DNA from 3 places in the Methylovirgula sp. 4M-Z18 genome. Region 2 is predicted to be linked to each of the others. Evidence: predicted binding sites of a transcription regulator. Region 2 holds the regulator's gene; each other region holds the start of a gene.

Region 1 (7,238 bases), 550 kb from region 2:
GCATGGCATTCAAGCCTTTTATACGGGGCTCGTCGCCCGCGCTTGCGCCATGGCTGTCAAGATTCAAGCGCAGGACGGTGCGATCGTGATCGATGCCACGCCCCAGGCGGCTTGACGAAGAACGGAGAGGCGCATGCACGCACTGAAATGGGCCTTCCTGATCGGTGCCTGCATCTATTTCTGTGCGCTCGCCGCAACCGTTACCTTTCAAAGGGCTCTCATCTATGTCCCCATCGGCGACGTCAAAACGCCGCAGGACATCGGCCTACACAGTGGCACAGATCTCACCCTCACCACGGCAGATGGCGAGCACCTCCACGCCTGGTACGTCCCGCCAGCCGGCGACCGCCCGCTGATCCTTTATTTTCACGGCAATGCCGGCACGATCGCCGGACGCGAACACCGGTTCAAAAAGCTCGTCGCCAATGGCAACGGCCTTCTGGCGGTCGAATATCGCGGCTATCCCGGCTCGAGCGGCAGCATGGGCGAGGCGGGCCTCCATGCCGATGCTGAGGCCGGCTATCAATATGCCATGGCACAGCAGATTTCGCCGAAGCGCCTGATCATCATGGGCGAATCGTTGGGCACGGGCGTCGCGATCAAGCTCGCGATGCAACACGAGTCGGCGGCGCTCGTTCTTGATTCGCCTTATTCGTCGGTGGCGGATGTCGCGGCCGACCGCTTCTGGTTCTTTCCGGCGCGGCTATTTCTCCAGGATCAATACCGCGCCGATCAATGGATCGGCCGGGTGAGCGTGCCGGTTCTGATGGTGCACGGCAGCAAAGACCGCGTCATCCCCATTCGCTTCGCCGAAAAGCTCTTTGCGCTCGCAAATGGGCCCAAACAATTCATCCGGGTAAGCGGCGCTGGCCATCTGGCCATGGGGGATGTCTTGGGGAAGGTCCTGACGTGGATCGACCAAAAGGTGCCAACCCCTGCTCATGCGAGCGGGCTGAAATAGTTCCAGTTCCACCCGCCGAAGCTTGAAAACCCGCGCCTAACGCAATTACAGGCGCGCCAAGCCTGCGTGCGCCAGCTCGTCATTCGGATCGACCGTGAGCGCGTGATTGTAGGATTCCTGCGCCTTCGAACGATTGCCCTGACGCTCATAAGCAAGACCAAGCCCCGACCAGCCGCCGGGGATCTTCGTGTCGACGTTCAGCGCGGCATTAAAATCTTCGATCGCCGCGTCGTATTTGCCGCCTGCTATCTCGCATTGACCGCGCGCGAGGTAAGGCGCGGCCACGAACGGATTGCGGTCGATCGCATTGTCGAAATTGCTGATCGCTTGGACGCAATCGCCCTGTTTCTGATAGATCAAGCCACGCGCGTGGAACGACTGCGGATTTTCCGGAGCAAGGCGGATCGCCTGATCGAGATCGGCAAGGGCCGCCACCAGATTGCCCTGGGTACGCAACAGGTTGGCACGGCCGATATAGGCGGACGTATGATTGGGGTTGACGGCGATCGCCTGGTTGAAATCCTCGAGGGCCTTGTCGTTCTGGCCGATCTGCCGATAGGCCAGCGCGCGGTTGGTGTAGGCGTCGGCGGAATTGGGGTCGAGTTTGATCGCCTGCGAGAAATCGTGAATCGCTTCTTGATAGCGGGCGGAGCGGGCATAGGCGCCGCCACGGGTCAAATAGGCCGTAGGATCATTGGGGTTGCGCTGAATGACGTCGGACAGCGAAGCAATGTTGCCCGAACTCGCGACGCCCGGATCGACCTCGGCGAAGCCCGGACCACGCCCCGGAGCGGAACTGGTGCACCCGGCCACGAAAGCGGCGGCAATCATCGCGACGCCAATGAGCGTGCAACGCCCGACCTTTAGCGGCTGACGAATGGGCGTATTCTCGAGCGCTAACCTGTTCACGATCCAGATCTCCATGGCCTGACGGCTCTTTTATGACGGTATTAGGGGAGCGAGCCCGCCTTTCGGGGCGGATTCATTAAGCACATATGATTAACAAATGAATACGGCGCCCACGCAACAAGCTGCGGGGCGCCGAACGAAAACTTTACAATCCGGCAGCTTCGCGGGTTTTGAACCCTGCGGCTGACAACCCGAATTAACGCGCGCTGCCGCCCATCATCACCTTGGGCTTCATCGGCAGCAGGCCTTCGCGCTGCATCTTCTTGCGGGCAAGCTTGCGGGCACGACGCACGGCTTCAGCCTTTTCACGCGCTTTCTTCTCGGACGGCTTCTCATAATGACCGCGAAGCTTCATTTCGCGGAAAATACCTTCGCGCTGCATCTTCTTCTTGAGCGCCTTGAGAGCCTGATCGACGTTATTGTCGCGAACGAGAACTTGCACGCGGAACCATCCTGTCTATGGCCTAAATCGAGGCCGGTTAGAGTCAACGAGTCTTGAGCCGGACGCGACGGCGGCCAGCAATTGAGGAGCGAATACCAGAACTCCCCCAACCTGTCCACCTAAAACCGCTGGAAACCCAAGGCAATCGCATTCGAAAATGGTGCGGTCCAGAGTTGGCAGTCGACAGTCGACGCGGGGCCGTCGAAGGCAAGTTGAAACGAGGCGATTCTTAAGCATTCTTATGGGCAAAGACAGCCTGCCGACCGCCCTAAACCACGTTGAATCGCTCTATTTTCGCCCAGAAAATCACGTAACACATTGAATAATAAAATATATTCGCCGTATTAGTTTGTTTCCAAAAAAATTTCATATGCCTCGCTATCGTTCTCACGCAGGTCCCGCCGCCGCCAGCCGGTATTCGATGGTTTTGAAATTGAAGTGGGCGGGTCGTTGTTGCTCCCTCGCGCGTGTCCGTCCCCCGACTCATGCATTTGTAATTCCTGGATAAAACGCGCGTTCATTATATGTTCTTTCCCAGATTTGTCAATTTTTTTGCCGCTTCGGTCTCGGGAGGCAAAGCCGTGAAAGCAGATTTACCGGTTTTCCGGCGTCACCACCGTCACATGGCCCATCTTGCGGCCGGGACGAGCTTTCCCCTTGCCGTAAAGCCGCAGACTGGCGCCCGGTTCGCTCAGGATTTTCCGCCAATCCTGCACATCATCGCCGATCAGATTGCGCATCTCGATGGCGCCGTGCCGGCGCGGCAACCCGAGCGGCCAGCCGCACACCGCGCGGATATGCTGCTCGAACTGGCTGGTGACCGCGCCGCCGAGCGTCCAATGCCCGGAATTATGGACCCGCGGGGCGAGCTCGTTCACGAGAAGGTCCTCGCGGCCTTCCGAATCGACGGTCACGAACATTTCGACCGCCACGACTCCGACATAACCGAGCGCGTCGGTCAGCGTCTTGGTGACCGCGATGGCCTTCGCCGCCGTTTCGGGGGCGATCCGCGCCGGCACGCGCGTGCGGCTCAAGATATGGTGCGCATGCTCGTTCTCGCAGACATCATAGGCGGCGAATGAGCCGTCCACGCCGTGGGCGGCGATCACCGAAATCTCGCGGGTGAAGGCAACGAAGCCCTCCAGGATGCACGGCACGCCGCCGAGACCGCGAAAGACCGCGGAGACATCGGTACCCTCGCGGATGGTGCCCTGCCCCTTGCCGTCATAACCGAAGCGACGGGTCTTCAGAATCGAGGGGCGGCCCAGTTGCGCGACCGCTCGCAGAAGGCTGCCCGGATCGTCGACCGGAACGTAAGGGGCCGTGCCGACACCGAGCGAGGTAACAAAATCCTTCTCGGCCACGCGGTCCTGCGTGATCGCAAGGGCCCTGGGATCGGGATAGACGGGCTTGAGCTTGTTCAGGAACTCGGCCGTCGGCGCCGGGACGTTCTCGAATTCATAGGTGATCACAGAGACTTGCGCGGCGAAGGCAGCCAAGGCGGCCTCATCGGCATAATCGGCGACCGTATGGGCCACCGCGACCTCAAACGCCGGGCTATCCGCCTCGGGCGCGAAGATGTGGACCTTCAATCCCAGCCCGCTCGCGGCAATCGCGAGCATGCGGCCAAGCTGGCCGCCGCCCAAAATGCCGATCGTATCGCCAGGCGCGATATTCATGGCTCCTCCCTCGGCCGTTCGGCGACCGCCGCCGTCTGCGCCGCCCGCCACGCATCGAGGCGGGCCGCCAGTTCGGCGTCGTGCAAGGCCAGCACGCTCGCGGCGAGCAGTGCCGCATTGACGGCGCCGGACCGGCCGATGGCCAAGGTGCCGACCGGAATGCCGGCCGGCATCTGCACGATCGAGAGCAAGGAATCCTGCCCCGACAGGGCCTTCGATTCGACCGGAACGCCAAAGACCGGCAAGGGCGTCATCGCCGCCGTCATACCGGGCAGATGGGCCGCGCCGCCCGCACCCGCGATAATGACCTGAAATCCCTCCCCCTTTGCACCCTTGGCAAAGGCGACCAGGCGATCGGGCGTGCGATGGGCCGAAACGACCCGCGCATCATAGGCGATGCCGAGCGTGTTCAACGTTTCGGCGGCATGACGCATGGTCGCCCAATCGGACTGACTGCCCATGATAATCGCAACGGCGGGAGAGGCGGTTTCGGCAGCCAAAGCGTTGAGACCTTCTGCTTTTAAGAATGGAGGCGCGGACTTACGGGAAAGCCAGCCAAAGGGCAAGAATGCGCCAACCGGCTCACGCGATAATGTCGGGGGTCAGGCAATCTTCCAGATAGCTGATCCGGTCGCGCAGGATCAATTTGCGCTTCTTCAGCCGCTGGACCTGCAATTGATCGCCCGTTCCCATGGCCTGCAGGGCCAGAATGGCGGTATCCAGATCGCGATGCTCCTGACGCAGTCGCTCAAGCTCTTCCGTGAAGGCGATACGCTCGTCTTCAGTCAAATTATTCCGCATTGCGCGCCCTACGATACCGCACCGCAACAAAGGCTCTGACGGGGCCAAACCGATTCCGGCCGCAACTATGAGCGTAGCGCCAAACAATCGCAAGGCCTAAGCGGCGCGCCGACACGGCCCTCCGCGGCCAGTCTTCGCCGATGGATTTTGTCGATTTTTTGCCATGTTTCACATGCCCGGCCGGTGAGTTCGTCTCCATGCAGCGGCGCAAGCAGCGAAGAAAAAATTTGATCGCCCAACGGGCCGATAAACTCTTGCGGACCTGTGAATCCGTGTCACAATCCTGTCGTCTGAAATAGCAGAAGGAATGGCACGCATGTCGTTACAAGCCCATCTGTCAGAATTGGAACGCCGCCATCAAGCCATTGAAAAAGAAATCGAATTCGAGAGGATCAGCCCTAGCTCCAGCGACCTCAAAATCGTCGAACTGAAACGTAAGAAATTGTACTTAAAAGAAGAAATTGAAAAGCTGAGATCCAGCACACAGCAGACGAGACACTGACCGTCAACACGCGACACACACGCGAAGAGGCCAAGAATTCCCGCTCGAAAGCCGCCGAAAAGGCGGCTTTCCGTTTTGAACTCAAGCAGGTACCGCCAGCCCCTGCCCCGCCAAGGCCTTCGCCTGCCGCCCAGCGACGCGCTCAAGCGAAAAATCCGCAATCGCGTGATTGAACAGATCGTGGAAATTCAGCTCTGCATTCAGGTGTAGAAACACGCCGCCAAGACCGATGGCCGCCCGGTCCATGAAGACGAATTCGCGCGGCACCAGCACCGGCCCCTTCTCCTTCAGCGCCTGATGCACGGCAAAAGCCTCGCGGCGGCCATATTGGCCGGGGGCGACGCCGTTGGCGATGGTGCGCACGCGGTCGTCGAGCAGCGGCCCGTAAATGAAGCGCGCCCAGATGTTCAAAACCTCGATCACATCCTTCCGGAGGCCTTTGAACCCCCAGGTCTCATAGGCGTGCACGACGCGGGCGGCATCGCCCTGTTTCAGGCCCTCATAGAGATCGACAACCCCACCGACGAAGCTGCACGGGAAAATCCGGATGCAGCCGTAATCGAGCAGATTGATGCCCTGCGCCTCGCCCGCTTCGCGATAGACCGTGTAATTGCCCAGATGCGGGTCGCCGTGAATGACGCCATATTGGCTAAATGGATACCACCAAGCCTTGAACATCGCGACGCCGATGCGATTGCGCGCCTCTTGCGTCGCGGTCTTGAACGACAGGAGCTTTTCACCCTCGAGCCAATCCATGGTCAGCAGCCGGCCGGTGGAAAGGTCCTCGCGTACCTTCGGCACGCGCACCTCGTCCACCGCGGCGAGCATTGCGCCATAGAGCGCGGCATGTTGCGCCTCGCGCCGGTAATCGAGTTCCTCGCGGATGCGCGCACCGATCTCCTTGACGATTTCGCGCGTATCGATCGCCGGATTCATGCGGCGATGGAGCGAGAACAGCAATTCCAATTGGCTCAAATCGGCTTCGACAGCCGATTTCATTTCCGGGTATTGCAGCTTCACCGCGAGCGGCACGCCGGCAAGATCGGTGGCACGATGCACCTGCCCCAATGACGCGGCGGCGGCCGGATGCAGATCGAACGCGCCGTAGCGCGCGGCCCAATCCTGCCCAAGCTCGGCAATCATCCGCCGCTTCACGAAGGCCGCGCCCATCGGCGGCGCCTCGCTCTGCAGCTTTTGCAATTCCTCCGCATATTCGGGCGGCAGCGCTTCGGGAATGGTCGAAAGCAGTTGCGCCACTTTCATGATTGGGCCCTTGAGCCCGCCAAGCGCCCGCGCCAACGAGGCCGCATTGCCGGTGCCCGCATCGAGCCCCAACAACCGACTGCCGGCGATGCGGGCGGCAACACCGCCCACATTGGCCCCGACCCGCGCATAGCGCGCGGCACGGGCGGAAAGACGATTGGCTTCGGTGTCGCTCATGCGTTCATCTCCCGATCACGCGGGCCGTGACCTCGATTTCAACCTTCATTTCCGGTTTCAGGAGACCGGCGACGACCAGCATCGTCGCGGCCGGCCTGACATCCGCTAGATAGTGGCCGCAGACGTTTAGAACAGCCTCCTGGTCGTTGCGGTCCGTCACATAATAGGTGGCACGCACGATCGCCTTCATGTCGGAATTCGCCTCGCGCAAAGCTTCGGCGATCGTCGCGAAACAATTATGCGTCTGCGCCGCGACATCGTCCGGCATCTCCATCTTGGCATAATCATAACCCGTCGTGCCGGCGACAAAGACATAATCGCCATCGACCACGGCACGCGAATAGCCGTAAGCCTTCTCGAAAGGCGAGCCAGTGGAAATCAACCGCCGTTCAACCATGCTGCGATCCTTTTGAGGAGAAATGGGTGATCAGGCCCGTGTTGGTCCGGGCCATCCCCGTTAGCACTTAAACCCTAACTCACCGCCGCCGCGGCGATTTCCGCCAA
Region 2 (7,238 bases):
CGATCGTCGGTTCGATCATCATGACGGTTGTCGGCATCGTGGTCGGCGCGCCGATCGGGTTGCTTGCCGGGACCTATATGGTGGAATACGGCCGCTACACGCGGCTGACCTCGGTGGTGCGCTTCATCAACGATATTCTGCTCAGCGCGCCGTCGATCATCATCGGCCTGTTCGTCTACAGCTTCGTGGTCGTGCCGATGGGCGGAGCGTCCGGCCTCGCCGGTGCGATAGCGCTGGCCATCATCGTCATTCCCGTCGTTATCCGGACGACTGAAAACATGTTGCTGCTGGTGCCCAATCAGTTGCGCGAGGCCGCGTCCGCCATGGGCATGCCGCGCGCACATGTGACGCGCGCGATCACCTACCGCGCGGCCCGTTCCGGCATCATCACCGGCCTGCTTCTGGCGCTGGCGCGCATTGCCGGCGAAACCGCGCCGCTGCTGTTCACCGCCCAGAACAACAATTTCTGGAACATCAACGTGTTCAACGGCGCCATGCCGAACCTGCCGACGACGATCACCGCTTTCGTCGGTTCGCCGTCGACCAATTGGCAGCATCTCGCCTGGGCCGGCGCCCTTCTCATCACTTTGACCGTGCTCGCGCTCAACATTATTGCGCGCACTGTTGGCGCTAAGAGGTAATCTCATGAACGATCTCAGCCAAATGCCGAATGCTGCGACACAGGCCTCCAATGCCAAGGTCATCGCCCGCAATCTGAGCTTCTATTACGGGGCGAACAAGGCGCTCAAGGACGTCAACCTGGAACTCGGCACCAACAAGGTGACGGCGCTGATCGGTCCGTCCGGCTGCGGCAAGTCGACTCTATTGCGCATCTTCAACCGGATGTACGATCTTTATCCCAATCAGCGCGCCGACGGCGAGCTGCTGCTGGATGGCGAGAATATCCTGAGCCCCGGCATGGATCTCAACCTGCTGCGCGCCCGCGTCGGCATGGTGTTCCAGAAGCCGACACCTTTCCCGATGTCGATCTACGACAATATCGCCTTCGGCATCCGCCTCTACGAGAAGCTGCCCAAGAGCGAGATGGACGGGCGCGTCGAGAACGCGTTGCGCGGCGCAGCCCTGTGGGAAGAGGTGAAGAACAAGCTGCACGCCAGCGGTCTGTCGTTGTCAGGCGGTCAGCAACAGCGTCTGTGCATTGCGCGCACGGTCGCGATCAAGCCGGATGTCATTCTCTTCGACGAACCGTGCTCGGCGCTCGATCCGATCTCGACCTCGAAGGTCGAGGAGCTGATCGACGAATTGCGCGAGACCTATACGATCGCCATCGTCACCCATTCGATGCAGCAGGCGGCGCGCGTCTCGACGAAGACCGCCTTCATGTATTTGGGCGAACTCGTCGAGTTCGGCGACACCGACCAGATCTTTACGGCGCCGCGCCAGAAGCGCACGCAAGACTACATCACCGGCCGCTTCGGCTGAGTTGGAGCCTTCCATGAACGAACATATCGTCAAGTCTTTCGATTCCGAACTGGAGACGCTCGGCCGCCAGATCGCCGAGATGGGCGGCATTGCCGAAAAAATGCTGTCGGACGCGGTTGACGCGCTGACCGAGTTGAATGTGACCTTGGCGCAGCGGGTGGTCGAAACCGATCCGCGGCTCGATCTGCTGCAACGACAGATTGAGGAGAGCGCTGTCTCCATCATCGCGCGCCGCCAGCCGATGGCCGTCGATTTGCGGGCCATCGTCGCCGCGATTCGCGTCTCCGGCGATCTGGAGCGCATTGGCGATCTCGCCAAGAACATTGCCAAGCGCACGATGAAGATCGCCAACGACAATGGCATCCGCATGCCGGGCGCGCTGGTCGGTCTGCGTCACATGGCCGAACTTGCCGCGATATTGCTCAAGGACGTGCTCGACGCCTATGCCGCACGTGACACGGTCGCAGCCCGCGCCGTGTGGGAGCGCGATGCCGAAATCGACGCTCTGGAAAACTCGATCTTCCGCGATCTTCTCACCTTCATGATGGAAGATCCGCGCAACATCACCTTGTGCACGCATCTTCTGTTCTGCTCGAAGAACATCGAGCGCATCGGCGACCATTGCACCAATATTGCCGAGACCGTCTTTTATCTGGTGACCGGCGATACTTTGCCGATGGACCGCCCGAAGGGCACCCCGAACGCACCGCTTCAGGCTGGATAGGACTGAGACAATATGAACGACATTCGCATCGAAAACGCGAAATCGGGACCCGCCAGCGCCGCGCCGCGGGTGCTCGTGGTCGAGGACGAAGCGCCGCTCGCGCTGCTGCTCAGCTACAATCTCGAAGCGGAAGGCTTTGCGGTCGAACATGTCGAGCGCGGCGACGAGGCCGAGTTGCGCCTCATCGAGGCGCCGCCGGACCTGGTCATTCTCGACTGGATGTTGCCGGGTATTTCGGGCTTGGAAATCTGCCGTCGCCTGCGTGCGCGCGATGTCACGAAGACGCTGCCGGTGATCATGCTGACGGCGCGCGGCGAAGAGGGTGAACGGGTCCGCGGCCTCTCCATCGGCGCCGATGATTACGTGGTCAAGCCGTTCTCGGTGCCCGAACTTATGGCGCGGGTGCGCTCGCTCTTGCGCCGCTCGCGGCCCGAGCGGGTGGCGAGCCTGCTAGCCGCGGGGGATTTGCAGCTCGACCGCGATATGCGCCGCGTGCGCCGCGGCTCGCGGGACGTGCATCTGGGCCCGACCGAATTTCGCCTCCTGGAATATCTGATGGAGAAGCCGGGCCGGGTGTTCTCGCGCGCGCAATTGCTCGACGGCGTCTGGGGGATGGCGATCGATATCGACGAGCGCACCGTGGACGTCCATGTCGGCCGGCTGCGCAAGGTCTTGTCGCGCGGCAAGGAGCGGGATCCGATCCGTACCGTACGCGGCGCCGGTTATTCTTTCGACGAGACCTTCGGCAAGAATTGACGGGCCAACGCACCTAGCTACGACAGGCCGGCGCGGGCCGTAGTCTCGCCCGTTGCTGGCGCGCGGGTTGCGGCGCCGGCGTTTTCCACATGGTTTTGACCTCCGCGACGCTCCGTGCGAGCCGGAATACGCTCGTCAAGAGCGGTGCGCCTGGCTCGTGTCTTCCATCTCGATTGCCCTGCATTTTGCCCGATGTCCGCCATATTTTTGACCATGAGAGGCGGAAAAACTGCAGCCCACTTTGGGAGACATGAGTCGATGAAGCGCGGAATGAGTGTTGGTTTGGTGTTGCTGCTGACGATATCGGTCGCCTATGCCGCCGGTTTCAAGGGGATCATGAAGGCGTGGCGCAGTCCGACCAATGCTGCTAAGGCCATGGTGAGCGGTAGCGAACCTTATGACGCGGCAACAGTGCGCAAATTGTTGCAGGCCTATATTGCCGATTCTGACGACATCAAATCGCATCTCTCGACGAGTGCCGAATCCGAGGATCTCAAAAGGCGGTTCACCGCTTTCCAGAGCGATGCGAAGGCCGCCCTCGGCCAACTCGACAGCGCTGCTAAGTTCAAGGCAGCCTATGCGCCGGTGATGGACAATTGTTCTTCCTGCCACGACAAATATCGCGATTAGAGCATTTTCCAGAAAAGTTGCGCGACTTTTCGGTTAAGAAAATGCGACATAACAAACAAGTAGAGCAATTTTGCGCTTCTGAAAGAATCGCAAAATGCTTTAGACAGGATCGGGCGGTTACCTGTATGAAAGGTTATGATCCGCATCACCGACCATATCAGTCTCGAAGATGACGAGGTGGCCTTGAGCTTCATTCGCGCCTCCGGTCCCGGCGGGCAGAATGTGAACAAGCTCGCGACGGCGGTGCAATTGCGTTTCGATTTGGCGCGGAGTCCCTCGTTGAGCGACGCGGTCAAGGCGCGTCTCACCCGTATCGCCGGGCGGCGCTTGACCTTGGACGGCGTCATCGTCCTGACCGCCGACGCGCATCGCAGTCAGGAGCGCAATAAGGTCGATGTGATGCAGCGCCTTGCCGCGATGATCGAGGAAGCTTCCGTCGCGCCAAAGCCGCGGCGGCCGACCAAGCCGACTTACGCCTCGAAGCTGCGCCGATTGGACGGCAAGGCGAAACGCTCGGGCGTGAAACAATTGCGGCGCAGCAAGCCGTCCGGCGATTAGCTGTCTCTCGCTCGGCCTCCGCGCCGGCGCATCAACCGCGATATCTCTCCTCATAGTATCGGCGCTTGGCGTCATACATTTCGGCATCGGCGCGGCGGGCGACCGCGTCGAGTCGCTCGCCGCGGCGACTCGTCGCAGCGCCCATCGAGAAGGAGAGCGGCGTTGCGCCGTGGAACTGGTTGTTCAGTTCGGCCAGGCGATGCACGTCGTTCATCATCGCTTCGCCGGCGTGCTCGTCCGCGCCGGGCATGATAATGGCGAATTCGTCGCCGCCGATGCGCGCGGCGCAGCCGGACTTCTCGACGACTTGCGCGAGAACCTCGCCGGCGCGGCGCAGCAATTCGTCGCCGACGCCATGGCCATGGTGATCGTTGGAGCTCTTCAAACCGTTGAGATCGGCGATGATGATTGTCACCGGCCAGGGGCCTTTGCGCTCAAGGCGATTGATCTCGTCGACATAGAAGGAGCGATTATAAAGCTTGGTCAAAACATCGTGCTTGCCGAGGAATTCGAGATAGGCCTCCGCCTTTTTCCGCGCGGTGATGTCGGTCAACGCGACCTGCACCAGCGACCAATTGTGTTCGCGGCCGGGCAGTACGGAAAATTGCATCAGGAAATACAGCTCCGTGCCGTCGAGCGCGTAATTGACCACCTCGCGCTGCTGGAACAGCTTGCCGTCCCATAAATCGATCAATTGCTCGCGAAAGGGTTGTGCCATGCCGTCGCGAAAGATGTCGCCGAGCCGTTGCAGCAGCACTTGCTTGCTCGGTGCGCCGAACAGTTCGAGCGTGCGACGGTTGACGTCGATCACCCGGATTTCGCTCATGCAGCGCTGCACGAATTCGGGATGAACATCGGTGAAGACGCGAAAATCGATGATGCCGCGCTCGCGTACCTCGTCGATCAATTGCTTGACCCGGCTGAAATCCTCGACCCAAAGCGAGACCGGAGAATGCTGCAGCAGACCGTGGGCGTAATCTTCGCTGACACTGAGTTTGCGCCGTGCCGTCTCGCGGTCGGTCACATCGTCAATGGCGACGAGGACGCGGCTCCAGCTCTCTTCGTGTCCGGGCAGGATCGAGCCCTTGAGCTGAATGTCGAGACGGCGGCCCGACATGGTGTAATTGACCGTATCGCTGGCGAACAGCGTCTTGCCGTCCCAGAGTTGGACGAGCTCTTCGAGATGGGTCAGCAGCATGTCGTCGCGAAAGATACGGCCGAGATTGGCGACGAGTTCGTCCAGATTGGCGACCTCGTAAAGCGCCAAGGTCTTGGCGTTGACCTTGACGACCTTCAACTTGCTGGCGCACAGCCTGACACGATCGAAATCTTCGCCCAGATAAGCGCGCAAATCAGCAATGCCGGCGCGTCGCCACCCGTCGAACAGTGCTTTCAGCTCAGTATAATCTTCGAGCCAGAGCGAAACCGGTGCAAGTTCGAACATATTGGCGTCGTCGCTTCCAAAGCTGCGCGATGACGAGGATGAGTTGAGAGAGTCCAAATTATGCATCTACTCCCTGCAAGCGCCGTGAGAGGCAAAGCCGGATCTGTCGCGCCCAAAAGCCGGACGCGCCAACACCAACAAATGTGGAGAATATTATGGAAGCCAAGCTTGCCGATTCCAAAATCAATTGACCAAGAGGTCTGAAAATTCCCGCTCTCGCCGCCCCCCAGACAATCGCGGCCTGATTGTCGCTGCGCTTTCGATTTTCGTCAATATTTGTGTGTGTGGCCGTCGTTCAGCCCAACGGCCGCACCGTGCCGCCCGCCACCTGCAGCATTTCGGCGCGGCCGGCCAAATCGGCGAAGGCGGCGGGATCAGCGCCGGTGAGCCAGACTTGGCCGCCGATGTCACCGAGCGCGGCATAGAGCGCCGCGCGGCGCAGGGGATCGAAATGGGCGGCGATCTCGTCGAGCAGGATCAGCGGCGCAATGTCGCTCATCGCCGCGACCAGCCGGGCATGGGCGAGCACCAGGCCGACGAGCAGCGCCTTTTGCTCGCCGGTCGACGAGCGCGCCGCATCCGTGTTTTTGGGGCCGTGCCGCACGAGAAGGTCGCTCACATGCGGGCCGATCAGGGTCCGGCCAGCCGCCGCATCGCGCGCGCGGTTCTGGCGCAGGATCGCCCGGTAATGTTCCTCGGCGGCGACGGCCGGATATTGCGCCGTCAATGTCTCGACCTCACCGGACAGGGCGATTTGCGCCCATGGGAAGGGGGACGCGTCGTCGCGGCTTGCGGCGATCAGGCCTGTGAGGCGGTCGATCGTCTCGTATCGCGCGGCGGCGACCGCAACGGCGAGTTCCGCCGCCTCGCGCTCGGTCGCGTCGAGCCAATAGGTGTTGGAGATGCCGTCTTCCAAGAGCCGGTTGCGATTGCGCAGCGCCCGTTCGAGTCCGTTGACCCGCGCGCCATGGGCGGCGTCGACGGCGAGCACTAGGCGGTCGAGAAACCGTCGCCGGTCGCCGGCCGGGCCCGTGAACAGGCTGTCCATGGCGGGGGTCAGCCAGACGATCCGCAGCCGCTCGGCAAAGGCGGTGGCGGAGGAGACCGGCGCCCGGTCGATGCGGCATTTGCGGCTGCGCGGTGCGCCCTCCTCGGGCGGATCGACGCCGGTGCCGAGCTGCAGGCTGCCGAGCGCATCGGCAAGCTCCAGCGAGATCGAAAAGCCGCCGGGGCCGGATTCGCGGCAGCAATCGGCAAAATCGGCGCGCCGGAGGCCGCGGCCCGGCGAAAACAACGAAATGGCCTCGAGAAGATTGGTTTTTCCGGCACCATTCTCGCCGGTCAGCACCACCACATGGCCCGAGATCTTGAGATCGAGCGACTGATAGGAGCGGAAGTCGGCCAAGATCAGCCGCCGCACGGCTGGCGCGGCGACTGACTTCGAGACCGGCGCGAACGTGGCGGAATCAGCACACATGGTGCTCATTTGCCACGAAACCCATGGCCAGTGCAAAGCAGGTGTGCATCGCTCCCAAATCTTCGTGCGACGGGCGTTGCGCGCCGGGCGCGGATTGCTTTATATCGCGCGCTTAATTTACCCGGGGGGCGGGGTGCGATGACGTATTGCTGTGGTCTCTTAGTCGAGGATGGCTTGGTGATGATCGCGGATACCCGCACCAATGC
Region 3 (7,238 bases), 1.1 Mb from region 2:
ACCCAGGTACGGGTCATTCAGGGCGACACCGACCGGGTCGTATCGGGCAATGGCACGGGCGGCTCGCGTTCCATTCCCGTCGGCGCGGCGATGCTCAACCGGGCGTCGGAGAAGCTGTCCGTGCAATTGAAGGAACTCGCGGCCGACAAGCTCGAAGCGGCGATAGGCGATTTGGAAATCGCGGACGGTCATATCCGAATCGCCGGCACCGATCGCGCGCTGTCCTATGCGGAAATCGCCACATTGCCAAAGGCGGAAAACAAACTGAAGGCGATCGACTCCTTCGTGCCGCCCGACGCGACCTATCCCAACGGCACCCACGTGTGCGAGGTGGAGATCGACCCGGACACTGGCGTCACGAAGGTCCTGCGCTACAGCGTCGTCGATGATTTCGGCTTCACGCTGAATCCGCTGCTGCTCGCCGGCCAGGTGCATGGCGGCATCGGCCAGGGCATCGGGCAGGCATTGCTAGAGCGCACGGTGTTCACCGAAGAGGGGCAATTGCTGACGGCGAGCTTCATGGATTATTGCGTGCCGCGCGCCGACGATATTCCCGAGTTCCATTTCGAAACCCGCAACATTCCCTCGACCACCAATCCGATGGGCCTGAAGGGCGCAGGCGAAGCCGGCTCGATCGGCTCGTGCCCGGCAGTCATGAATGCGGTCGTCGATGCGCTGCACCGCGGCTACGGCATCACCCACATCGACATGCCGGCAACGCCGGCGGCGGTGTTCGCGGCGATTAGGGTAGCATCACTTCGGACCGCGACCTAGAAGGTCGCGGTCCGAGTAGCCGCTTATCCCGCGTACATCTCCGTCGGCCGCCCTTCGCGCGCGTGCATGATATTGTCCATGAATTGCTGCGCGCTCGCGTCCCAGGAATATTTCAGGGCATGGTTGCGGGCGGCCTCGCGCGGGATGTTCAGCGCCGCGAGGCAGGCCTCGCGCAGATCCTCGCTCAGGCAGCCGGGGCCATCGTCGCCGATCACGTCAAGCGGGCCGGGCACGGGATGGGCGGCGATCGGCAGGCCGCTTGCGAGCGCCTCGAGGAGCACGATGCCGAACGTGTCGGTGCGGCTCGGGAACACCAGCGCATCAGCGCTGGCATAGATTTGTGCGAGCTCCTTGCCGGTCTTCAGCCCGAGGAAATGCGCGTCCGGATAGGCAGCCATCAGTGTTTCGCGCGCCGGCCCGTCGCCCACCACGGCTTTGCTGCCTGGCAGGTCGAGCGCCAGAAAGCTTTCGATGTTCTTCTCCACCGCGACGCGGCCGACGGTCAGGAAGATCGGCCGGGGTAGGTCGAGCACATTGGCGTAACCCGGATGAAACAGGTCGGCATCGACACCGCGCGACCAGCGCATCAGGTGCTGAAAGCCGCGCGCGCTCAAATCCTGCTCAATGCTGCTGGTGGCCACCATCGTGCCGATGCCGGAATTGTGGAAACGCCGCAGCCAGGCGTAGGACCAGTCGAGCGGCACCGGCAGACGCGCGGCGAGATATTCGGGAAACCGAGTGTGATAGCTCGTCGTGAACGGCCGGCCGGCGTCGCGGCAATAGGCGCGCGCGCCAAGGCCGAGTGGGCCTTCGGTGGCGATGTGAATATGCGCCTCCGGGTGTTCGGCAAGATGGCGGCCGATCATGGCAGGCAAGGCGATCGCGAGGCGGATATCGGGATAGGTCGGCAAGGGTATGGTGGCGAACCGGTCGGGGGTTAGAAAATCGACTCGCGCCCCTTTCGCGCGGCACTTCTCGGCGGTCGCTTCCAAAGAGCGGACCACCCCATTCACTTGCGGATGCCACGCGTCGGTGACGATGAAAATATGCATGGACTCAACTCATGATGAAACGCGATTCCTTCTCCCACATTCACACCGGGGTCGCCGGGGTGAAAATTTTTGATGCTGAATCCAGACAAACCTGGGTTCAGTCGGGGAAAAGGGAACGAAAATCACGCAGCAAATCGGTCCGGTGCTGGCACGGGCGTCGGGGTCTGGCTTTCCTGTGCCGGCGCGGCGACGGAGGTCCAGCGGATCACTTCCAGCCGACCGTCCGCGTGTTCGGCGACCACCGTGCAGCTCTCGACGAAATCGCCGGTGTTCACATAGGTGATGCCGTCGATGTCGCGGATCGTGGCATGATGGATGTGGCCGCAGATCACGCCATCCGCGCCGCGCTTCCGCGCGTCTTCGGCCAAGGCCACCTCAAAAGCCCCGATGAAATTCACCGCCTGCTTCACCTTGAGCTTCGCCCAAGCCGAGAACGACCAATAGCCGAAGCCGAGGCGACGGCGAATGCGGTTGAAAGTGGTGTTGAGCACGACGGCGGTCTCATAAGCCCAATCGCCGATATGGGCGAGCCAGCGAGCGTGCAGCACCACCACGTCGAATTCGTCGCCATGCGTGACGAGGAAGCGTTTGCCGTCGGCGGTCGTGTGCATCGCGCGGCGCATGATCTCGATGCCGCCGAAATTCAAGCCGAGGAATTGCCGGGCAAATTCGTCATGATTGCCGGGCACATAGATCATATGTGCACCTTTACGCGCCTTGCGCAGCAGTTTTTGCACCACGTCGTTGTGCGACTGCGGCCAGAACCAGCCCTTTTTCAGACGCCAGCCATCGATAATGTCGCCCACGAGAAAGATAGTGTCGGCATCATTGTGCTTGAGAAAATCCAGGAACAGATCAGCCTCACACCCTTTCGATCCCAGATGCAAATCCGAGATGAACAGCGTGCGATAGTGATTGGTCGCGTCTTTTTTCCCCATGGGAGCCGCCATTCGCTAAGGCTATAGATGCGACGGCTTAATCAGATTCTTATGGCAGAGAGATGACAATTGTGAAGGGGTAGAAATATGGCCCGAAAAATGCAAATAAGCCCTTCTCCCGCATTTAAACCGAGCTTGCCCGATTCGAACATGTTTGAGGTTGGACGCGGGCAGCAATTTTCAGTCGATTACCCACAACCCGTCACCGCCACTGCTTATTGTCGGTTCCGGCTTGGCAACCATAAGGCGGCAGGGCATCTGCGAAGGTTGCGTGCAGTTTCTCACAACCCCATATGTTGATCGGGCCGGGCATTCGGCTGTTCAACTCGATGCCGACTTCATCATACGGGCTCTCGGTGTTGGTAACGTAGCGGTACCACCGCCATCCGATCGTTGCGCTGAAGGCAATTGCGATCATTAAAATGACTCTCAGAATCTTCATGCGCCTCACCTAGTAAAGGCGTCCCCTTTAGCAGAAGCCATTTCTGTTGGCAAAACAGGCGCATAATGTGAGAGGTTGCGAAAAAGGTGAAGTCATAACCCAAATTGGGGCAATACGTTTCAAAGGCCAATTTTGTGCCTCTTAAATATACAAACCGGGTATGACCGATCTGTGATTGGGAGAAGCGTATATCGCTTGTATCTAAGTGCTCAAACTCCGCATCGGGCGATAAAACCGATCGCATTGGCAATCTGTTCGTCACTCCAGCCGATCTGCTCGTAAGCGCCGCGCCAATAGAGCAGGGCCGTGCCGGTTTCGCGCACGCGCGCAGCCTTCACGCGACCGATGACGATTGCATGCGAATGGCGCTCGATCAGATCGTCCACTTCGCAGTCGAGCGCGGCGAGCGCGTCGCCGAGCAATTCGACGCCGGTTTTTAATCGGTACCAGCGCGCGTCGGCGTAGCGCTCCGCACCTTTCTCGCCGTTGCGTCCGGCGAAGCGGTCGGCGACGCGCTGCTGCTGGGCATTGAGAATGTTCACGCCAAACCGCCGCTCTTCGGCAAGCGTCGCATAGGCCGACGCATTGCGGTTGACGCTGACGATCACGCTCGGCGGGTCGGCGGAAAAGGCCGACAGGGAGGTGGCGGTCAAGCCGTTACGCATTGCGCCGCTGCCGACTGTGATCACGCTGACCGCACCGACCAATTGCCGCATCGCCTTGCGGAATTCGTCCGCATGCAAAACGTGATCGGCGCTCTTGTGGGTGGGATAGGCATGGACGGTCATGTGGGCGCTCCAGGGCTTAGATTGAATATTCCGGTCTGCGCACGTGTTCCTTAACGAGGCGGCGCAAGATTCGCTCTTCCAGAACCGCAAGATCGACATTGCCGCGACGGCGTGGGCGCTGCAGCGTTACGGCGAGGTCGAGTGCGATCTTGCCGGCTTCGATCAGGATGATGCGGTCCGCGAGATTCAGCGCTTCGCTCACGTCATGGGTGACGAGCACCGCAGTGAAACGCTGCTGCAGCCAAAGGTCTTCGAGCAAACGCTGCATCTCGATGCGGGTGAGCGCATCGAGCGCGCCGAAGGGCTCGTCGAAGGCGAGCAGGCGGGGCCGGCTGACGAGCGCACGCGCAAATGCGACGCGCTGCTTCTGGCCGCCCGACAGCACCGCGGGCCAATCGGCGGCGCGGTCGGCCAAGCCGACCGCCTGCAACGCCTGCAGGGCGCGCTCGCGCGTCAGCGCTTTGTTCGGGCTGTCGCTGCGTCCCACTTCGACATTGCCGAGCACGCTCGCCCAGGGCAGGAGGCGGGGCTCTTGAAACATCATGCGCGTTTCGTCCCGCGCCTCACGTGCGCCGCCATAATGGATATGCCCCCCGGACGGTGCTTCGAGACCTGCGAGCAGGCGTAGCAGCGTGCTCTTGCCGCAGCCGCTCTGGCCGATGACGGCGACGAATTGTCCGGCCGGAATATGCAGATCGAGGTTCTGCAGCACGGGTTTATCGGCAAAGCTCTTGCCGAGTTTGCGCAAGGTCAGCTCGAGGCCGGCGTTGGGCCGCTCCCGAAACTGCGCCTCGAAATTGACGATGGCGCGGGCGGCAATGTCGCTCATCGGCGGCCTCCTGTCTGAAAGGCCGGATGCCATTTGAGGAAGACATGTTCCAGACCGCGGGCGGTGGAATCGGCGAGCTTACCGAGCAGCGCATAGATGACGATCGTGAGCACCACGACATCGACCTGCATGAACTCGCGCCCCTGGTTGGCGAGATAACCGAGGCCCGATTGCGCGGCGATCGTTTCGGCGACAATGAGGGTCAACCACATGATGCCGAGCGCATAGCGCAGGCCCACGAGAATGGAGGGCAGGGCGCCGGGCAGAAGAATGCGCGTGAACAGCAGGCGGCCGTTCATGCCGTAGCTCTTGCCCATTTCTATGAGGTGCGGATCGACATTGCGAATGCCGTGCAGGGTGTTGATGTAGATCGGGAAGAACACGCCGAGCGAAACGAGAAAGAGCTTCGCTGTCTCGTCGATACCGAACCAAAGAATGACGAGTGGGATCAGCGCGAGATGCGGGATGTTGCGCACCATCTGCAGGGTGGAGTCGGTGAGTTGTTCCGAGAGTCTTGATAGGCCATTGGCCAGGCCGAGCAGAAAGCCGATGGAACCGCCGACGAGCAAACCGGCAAAGGCGCGCAAGGCACTGATGGCGAGATGATGCGGCAGCTCGCCGGAGACGGTCAGCCGCCAGGCCGCCGCGAGCACGTTCGCCGGCGAGGACAGAATATCGGGCGACAGCAGACCAAGGCTGGTTGCCGCCTGCCACACGATGATAAGACCAACCGGAATGACAAGCCGCAGCCAGGCCGCGCGATGATCCCTTCTCCCCGTGGAACGGGGAGAAGGTGTCCCGAAGGGACGGATGAGGGGCGGCAGCAATCTAGCGAAATAAGCTTTGAAGCTCAGGGACAAAGATGAATCGCGCGTGCGCCCCTCATCCGTCGCGCTGCGCACGCCACCTTTTCCCCATTTATGGGAAGAAGGCAGAGCGCGGCTCGTTTCCGCAATAACTTTCGCCATCGCATCTCACTCCGCAGCCACATGCAGCGGCCGCGCGGGCCGGTCGACGCCGAATTCGCCGGCTTGCGTGCGATGGGCGGTGGCCGCATGTGCAGTGTCGATCCCGAGTGCGGGGAACAGCAATTCTGCCACTTTGTAAGCCTCTTCGAGATGCGGATAGCCAGAGGCGATGATCGTCTCGATGCCAAGCGCTTGATATTCGCGCAAACGCGTTGCCACGGTCTGTGGATCGCCGACCAGCGCCGTGCCGGCGCCGCCGCGCACAAGGCCGACTCCGGCCCAAAGATTGGGCGCGATCACGAGCTTATCCCGTTGACCGCCGCCGTGCAGCGTGGCCATGCGCTTCTGGCCGATGGAATCGGATTCGTTCGCGAATTTGCTTTGCGCTGCGGCGATCGCTTCATCGGATATGTTACCGATAAGGTGCTCCGCCGCAGCCCAAGCCTCGGCTTCCGTCTCGCGCACGATGAGATGGATGCGCAGGCCGAAGCGGACGGAACGGCCACGTTTTTTTGCGCGTTGGCGCACGGCCTCTAGCTTTTCTGCAACCTGGTCGAGCGGTTCGCCCCAGGTGAGATAGGTGTCGACATGTTCGGCCGCGACATCGAGCGCGGGCTCGGACGAGCCGCCGAACCAGATCGGCGGCGGCGATTGGACGGGCGGAAAGTCGAGCACCGCATCCCGCACTTTGAGATGACGTCCTTCGAACGATACTTTCTCGCCGCTCAACAGCTTGCGGTAGATGGTGAGAAATTCCGACGTATGGGCATAGCGCTCATCATGCCCGAGGAAGACGCCGTCGCCGGCAAGTTCGCTTGCATTGCCGCCCGTGACGATGTTGACGAGGAACCTTCCGCGGCTCAAGCGGTCGATGGCCGCCGATTGCCGCGCGGCGAACGTGGGCGAGGCAACGCCTGGCCGCAGGGCGACGAGAAAGCGCAAGCGTTCCGTATGCGCCGCAAGCGCCGAAGCGGTGATGAACGGATCGTCACAGCCCTTGCCGGTCGGAATCAGCACGCCGTCGAAGCCAAGCCGGTCGACCGCTTGCGCGATTTCCTTCAAGTAGCGGAAATCGGCCGGGCGATGGCCTTTATCGGTGCCGAGATACGATCCGTCCCCGCTGACGGGGATGAACCAGAAGAGGCTGAGCGGATGGGCGATCTTGGTCATGTGGTCCTCGCAAAGTGGGTTAAGTCGAGATTGCGTTCGGTGCTTGAGAAGGTCGCTTTGTCATTCCGGCTTTGGTATGGATCGCGGCAAACGTTCCACGGTGCGCGCCACTCCATGTCTCGTTTCGGCGACGATGCGTGGTTAAGCTCCTGGCTTCCACGTCCAGATGATGTCGCGCACGTTGATGGGGCTTGGAATGAGGTTCAGTTTCGCGAACCTGTCGGCGACAGCTTGCTGCTGTGTCGCAACGGTTTCGGTGATTGGGCTGAAGGCGAAC

What was found. Region 2 encodes PhoB, which activates phosphate uptake and scavenging genes when phosphate is short. Its sites were predicted from a motif close to TGTCATNNANCTGTCAT; they were not measured.
Region 1: a site for PhoB is predicted at 5,066-5,082, ahead of V9T28_RS04710 (YdcH family protein). Genes of this name have one in related genera too.
Region 3: a site for PhoB is predicted at 2,816-2,832, ahead of V9T28_RS07105 (UDP-2,3-diacylglucosamine diphosphatase). Genes of this name have one in related genera too.

What each region holds. Positions count from the first base shown of each region.
Region 1 covers NZ_CP149574.1:1,035,638-1,042,875, reverse strand. Annotated here, with positions in the region: gene chpT (histidine phosphotransferase ChpT) at 1-115, shown strand, start outside; gene V9T28_RS04740 (alpha/beta hydrolase) at 134-961, shown strand; gene V9T28_RS04735 (tetratricopeptide repeat protein) at 1,007-1,870, opposite strand; gene rpsU (30S ribosomal protein S21) at 2,067-2,312, opposite strand; gene V9T28_RS04725 (5-(carboxyamino)imidazole ribonucleotide synthase) at 2,906-3,991, opposite strand; gene purE (5-(carboxyamino)imidazole ribonucleotide mutase) at 3,988-4,452, opposite strand; gene V9T28_RS04715 (YdcH family protein) at 4,574-4,792, opposite strand; gene V9T28_RS04710 (YdcH family protein) at 5,109-5,294, shown strand; gene V9T28_RS04705 (ABC1 kinase family protein) at 5,376-6,734, opposite strand; gene V9T28_RS04700 (RidA family protein) at 6,739-7,131, opposite strand; gene V9T28_RS04695 (heme-dependent oxidative N-demethylase family protein) at 7,206-7,238, opposite strand, start outside.
Region 2 covers NZ_CP149574.1:487,919-495,156, forward strand. Annotated here, with positions in the region: gene pstA (phosphate ABC transporter permease PstA) at 1-641, shown strand, start outside; gene pstB (phosphate ABC transporter ATP-binding protein PstB) at 646-1,443, shown strand; gene phoU (phosphate signaling complex protein PhoU) at 1,457-2,167, shown strand; gene phoB (phosphate regulon transcriptional regulator PhoB) at 2,180-2,923, shown strand; gene V9T28_RS02250 (cytochrome c) at 3,194-3,553, shown strand; gene arfB (alternative ribosome rescue aminoacyl-tRNA hydrolase ArfB) at 3,689-4,111, shown strand; gene V9T28_RS02260 (sensor domain-containing diguanylate cyclase) at 4,143-5,555, opposite strand; gene recF (DNA replication/repair protein RecF) at 5,851-7,032, opposite strand; gene V9T28_RS02270 (peptidase) at 7,171-7,238, shown strand, end outside.
Region 3 covers NZ_CP149574.1:1,559,053-1,566,290, forward strand. Annotated here, with positions in the region: gene V9T28_RS07095 (xanthine dehydrogenase family protein molybdopterin-binding subunit) at 1-774, shown strand, start outside; gene V9T28_RS07100 (glycosyltransferase family 4 protein) at 798-1,826, opposite strand; gene V9T28_RS07105 (UDP-2,3-diacylglucosamine diphosphatase) at 1,949-2,764, opposite strand; gene V9T28_RS07110 (hypothetical protein) at 2,967-3,206, opposite strand; gene V9T28_RS07115 (flavin reductase family protein) at 3,416-3,994, opposite strand; gene V9T28_RS07120 (ATP-binding cassette domain-containing protein) at 4,011-4,823, opposite strand; gene ssuC (aliphatic sulfonate ABC transporter permease SsuC) at 4,820-5,791, opposite strand; gene ssuD (FMNH2-dependent alkanesulfonate monooxygenase) at 5,798-6,961, opposite strand; gene V9T28_RS07135 (aliphatic sulfonate ABC transporter substrate-binding protein) at 7,103-7,238, opposite strand, start outside.